Regions from separate parts of the Streptomyces sp. NPDC048275 genome, predicted to be linked through region 2. Evidence: riboswitches for the same ligand, from Rfam matches in the RefSeq annotation. Region 2 holds a riboswitch; the other holds the start of a gene.
What was found. A riboswitch is a leader RNA that binds a small molecule or an ion and turns the genes downstream of it on or off. The one in region 2 is predicted to bind glycine.
Positions count from the first base shown of each region.

Region 1 (2,387 bases), on a different contig from region 2:
ACCCCCTGGTTGCGCGCGCCGGCCACGATCTGAGCGGCCCGGCCCGGCACCCGTACGGTCAGCGTGTCGAAGTAGGCGCCGTGCACGACCTCGACGCCGCCCGCCCTCAGACCCTCGGCGAGGATCGTGGCGTAGCGGTGTGTACGACGGGCGATCGTCCGCAGGCCCTCGGGACCGTGGTAGACGGCGTACATGCCCGCCATCACCGCGAGCAGCACCTGTGCCGTACAGATGTTGCTGGTCGCCTTCTCGCGGCGGATGTGCTGCTCCCGCGTCTGCAGGGCGAGCCGGTACGCCTTGTGCCCATCGGCGTCGACGGAGACACCCACGAGTCGGCCGGGCAGGCTCCGCGCGAACTTCTCGCGCACCGCCATGTATCCGGCGTGCGGCCCGCCGAAGCCCATCGGCACACCGAAGCGCTGCGTCGTACCGATCGCGATGTCGGCGTCGAGCTCGCCGGGTGAGGTGAGCAGGGTCAGGGCGAGCAGATCGGCGGCGACGGTGACGACCGCGCCGAGCTCGTGCGCCCGCTCGATGACGGGCTTGAGGTCGCGTACGACACCGGAGGCGCCCGGGTACTGGATCAACACGCCGTTGATCTCGCGCTCGGCGATCTCGGCCGGGATGCCCTCGCTGAGGTCGGCGACGACGACCTCGACACCGGTCGGCTCGGCGCGGGTCTCGATGACGGCGATGGTCTGCGGCAGGGCGTCCGCGTCGACCAGGAAGAGACCCTTCTTGTTCTTGCCCATGCGTCGGGACAGCGCCATCGCCTCGGCGGCCGCGGTGCCCTCGTCGAGCAGCGAGGCGCCTGAGGTCGGCAGCCCGGTCAGCTCGGCGACCACGGTCTGGAAGTTGAGCAGCGCCTCCAGCCGGCCCTGCGAGATCTCCGGTTGGTACGGCGTGTACGCGGTGTACCAGGCCGGGTTCTCCATGACATTGCGCAGGATCACCGGCGGCGTGAACGTGCCGTAGTAACCGAGGCCGATCATCGAGTCGAGCACCTGGTTGCGGTCCGCGAGGGAGCGCAGCTCGGCCAGCACCTCGGCCTCGGTGCGCGCGCCCGGCAGCTCCAGCGCCTCGGCGTTCTTGATGACGTCCGGCACCGCGGCGGCCGTCAGCTCGTCGAGCGAGCCGTAGCCGACCTGCGCGAGCATCTTGGCCCGTGCCTCGGAGTCGGGCCCGATGTGGCGCTGCTCGAAGGGGATTCCCTGTTCGAGCTGGGAGAGCGGAATGCGATGGGCGGTCATTGCGGAGGCCTCCTGGTCTGACGCGACCTTCGAGGGGCACCACGGCGTGGGTGCCCCGACGGCCTCCCCCTCTGTCATCTCAACCTGAGAGCTTCACCGGCCCGTCCACTCGCTGACGACCCGGCTTTCACCGTCGGTGAGAGCGGAAGCCGTCGGCCCCGCCCTGCTTTCCAGAGTGACCTCGTCCGTGCGGTACGTGGGCCTGAGAGATTCCGGGGAGGATTTGCTCCTTCGGCGCCTCCGATGGTGTCTGGAGGACTCTCCCGCACGGGGTCAGCAGCCGCTTGTCAGCCTACCAGCGAGGACAACGCGCGGGCCTTCGAGTGGCCACCTTCCTGAATGTGCTCTTTTGTAGTGCTTACGGATGAGTTGCGACCAAGTGGAGGGCCCGTGCAGACCGACATCGATCCGCGCAACCTGATCGGCCGCAAGGCGCTCGACCGCAACGGCACCAAGATCGGCACCGTCGACGAGGTCTATCTCGACGACGCGACCGGCGTCCCGGAGTGGGCGGCCATACGCACGGGCCTGTTCAGCAGGGACGCCTTCGTGCCCCTGGAGCCCAGCGAGCTCGTCGAGGGCACCCTGCGTGTCCCCTTCGACCGCGCCTTGATCAAGGACGCCCCCGACTTCGGCGTCGGCCGCCACCTCTCCCCCGAACAGGAACTCCAGCTCTACCACCACTACGGCCTGGACGTGACCCCGCCGTCTCCGCCCCCTGACCACGACTTCGGTCATTTGGCGGGCACGGACGAGCCTTGACTCAACAGCTTGGGCCCCGCCGACACATCCCTTAAAGGGCGCGGGGCTCTGACCTCATGCGGCTCCGCCGCGTAAGCGCGCTCAGCCACGATCAACCCGCGGCGCCGAACCGACCTCACCCCCCACGGCTATCGCAAACCGCCGCCACCAGCGGCAACGGATCCGCCAACTCCAACGCCGAATCATCCGTACGAAACGTCCGCACCCGCCCCGGCTCGGAGTACGGCGTCTCGAACCGCACAGTCACCCGCCCCAGCCCACTCCCCTGCACCCACCCGTGCCCATACTCGGCGTGCCGTACATCGTGACCCGCCGGCCACCGCCGCTCGGCAGGCGGCACAGGCTCGCCGGCCGACTCCACCCCCATCTCCTCAT
Region 1 is NZ_JBEZLR010000050.1:10,126-12,512, reverse strand. Features, by position in the region: gene gcvP (aminomethyl-transferring glycine dehydrogenase) at 1-1,250, opposite strand, end outside; glycine riboswitch at 1,431-1,526, opposite strand; gene AB0D57_RS26660 (PRC-barrel domain-containing protein) at 1,641-2,012, shown strand; gene AB0D57_RS26655 (DNA polymerase IV) at 2,128-2,387, opposite strand, start outside.
Region 1: another riboswitch for glycine. It lies ahead of gcvP (aminomethyl-transferring glycine dehydrogenase); the one in region 2 lies ahead of gcvT (glycine cleavage system aminomethyltransferase GcvT).

Region 2 (2,387 bases):
GACGTACGCCATCGCGATCGGCTTGCCCAGGGTGGGGGACGGGGCGCCGGAGGTGACCTCGCCGATGACCTTGCCGTCGGCCACGACGGTGTACCCGGCGCGCGGGACGCGACGGCCTTCGGCAACGAGCCCGACGAGCACCCGTGGGGGGTTCGCCCGGGCCTTGGCGGCGGCCTCGGACAGGGCCTCGCGCCCCACGAAGTCGCCCTCCTTCTCGAACTTCACGACCCGCCCGAGCCCCGCGTCGAAGGGGGTGAGCGAGGTGCTCAGCTCATGCCCGTACAGCGGCATGCCCGCCTCCAGGCGCAGTGTGTCGCGGCAGGACAGACCACAGGGGACGAGCCCGGCCGGGGCGCCCGCGTCGGTCAGTGCCTGCCACAGCTTCTCGGCGTCGGACGGGGCCACGAACAGCTCGAAGCCGTCCTCGCCGGTGTAGCCGGTGCGCGCGATGAGCGCCGCCACGCCCGCGACGATGCCCGGCAGACCCGCGTAGTACTTCAGGCCGTCCAGGTCGGCGTCGGTCAGGGACTTCAGGATGCCGGAGGACTCGGGGCCCTGCACGGCGATCAGCGCGTACGCGTCACAGTCGTCGCGGACCTGGGCGTCGAAACCGGCCGCGCGCTCGGTGAGCGCGTCCAGCACCACCTGGGCGTTGGAGGCGTTCGCGACAACCATGTACGCGGTCTCGGCCAGCCGGTACACGATCAGGTCGTCCAGGATGCCGCCGTCCTCCCGGCAGATCATGGTGTAGCGGGCGCGGCCGACGCCGACGGAGGCGATGTTGCCGACGAGCGCGTAGTTCAGGAGGACGGCCGCCTGTGGGCCGGTGACGGTGATCTCGCCCATGTGGGAGAGGTCGAAGAGACCGGCCTTCGTGCGGACGGCGAGGTGCTCGTCGCGCTCCGAGCCGTACCGCAGGGGCATGTCCCAGCCCGCGAAGTCGGTCATCGTCGCACCGAGCGAACGATGCAGGGCATCTAGCGCGGTGTGACGGGATGCGTTACTGCTCATCGGTGGGGCTCCCAAGGCATGACGGCGAGGTCGTTCCTCCCCATCTGTCATCGGAACCTGAGAGGTTCATCACGACCCCGCTCGGCGGTGATCCTGACTTGCACCTTGGGTGGAGCCACTGACAGCGGCTCGCTTTTCAGATGTGCCTCGCCCGCGCGGTAACGGGGCCTGAGAGATTCAAGGGAGGGACTTGCTCCTTCGGCGCCCCAGCGGTCCTCAAGGACTCACCAGGAACTCTCCCGCGCGGATTCAAGCGGCCGGTATGCAGTTGGCGCGCACATCATCGCACGTGCGGCCGGGTACCGGCAGCCCGGATCTGTAACCGGCCTGTGGCAGTCCGAGAACGGAAACGGGAGACACGGCGTATTACCTTCTCTTTACACTCAGCGGGGAAAGGACTTCCTGACCCCAGGGGAGGACGATCACGGTGAACAGGACCACGGCGTACGCGACGACCTCGGCCGTCGCACTGCCCGATCAGCCCCGTGCCAAGGCCCGGGAGGCGTGCGGCCCGCTCCCGACGGCCGTCGTCCGCGATCTCAGGGACCGGGCCGGACGCAGCCCACATGGTCTGCACTTCGGCGCGTCCGACCTGGTGGTCGTCACCGGGCTGCCGGGCAGCGGCAAGTCGACGCTGATGCGCCGCGCCGTCGCGGGCCCGCGCATCGACTCGCAGGACACCCGCGACCGCTGGGACGAGCGGATGGCAGGCCGGCTCCCGTACGCGGTCTATCGCCCCCTCGTCCGCCTCGCGCACTACGCGGGCCTGCGCCGCGTGCTGCGCTCCGGTGCCGGCGTCGTCGTGCACGACTGCGGCACACAGGCCTGGGTGCGCCGCTGGCTCGCCCGCGAGGCCCGTCGCCGGGGCGGCGCCCTGCACCTGTTGCTGCTCGACGTCGCACCGGGCACCGCCCTGGAGGGCCAGCGCGAGCGCGGCCGCGGCGTCTCGCGGTACGCGTTCGCGCGTCACCGGGGCGCGGCGGCCCGGCTGCTGCGCTCCGTCGAGCGGGGTGACCTGCCGGAGGGCTGCGGCTCGGCGGTGCTGCTGGACCGGGACGCGGCGAACGTGCTGCGCCGGATCGACTTCGGCAGCTGATCCCTGGTGCGGCCGATCCCTCGTACGGCCGATGGTGTGACAGTTCGCGCGCCCGGACGCGTGACGGCCCGTACGACTGCCCACGTGACGGCTCGTACGGCTGGACGGGTGATGCTCGTACGGCGTTGTCGTACGAGCCCATTAACCTTTCCAGCCGGAGCAGTGGTTCACAGCAGGCGGTAGACAGGTAGACAGATGGACTTCCCAGACTTCCCGGCACCGGCGCGCCCGCACCCCCATCCGCACGGCGGATGGCCGGGCAACGAGCTGGAGGAGGTGC
Region 2 is NZ_JBEZLR010000071.1:20,780-23,166, reverse strand. Features, by position in the region: gene gcvT (glycine cleavage system aminomethyltransferase GcvT) at 1-1,011, opposite strand, end outside; glycine riboswitch at 1,158-1,263, opposite strand; gene AB0D57_RS32645 (AAA family ATPase) at 1,433-2,107, shown strand; gene AB0D57_RS32640 (enhanced serine sensitivity protein SseB) at 2,303-2,387, shown strand, end outside.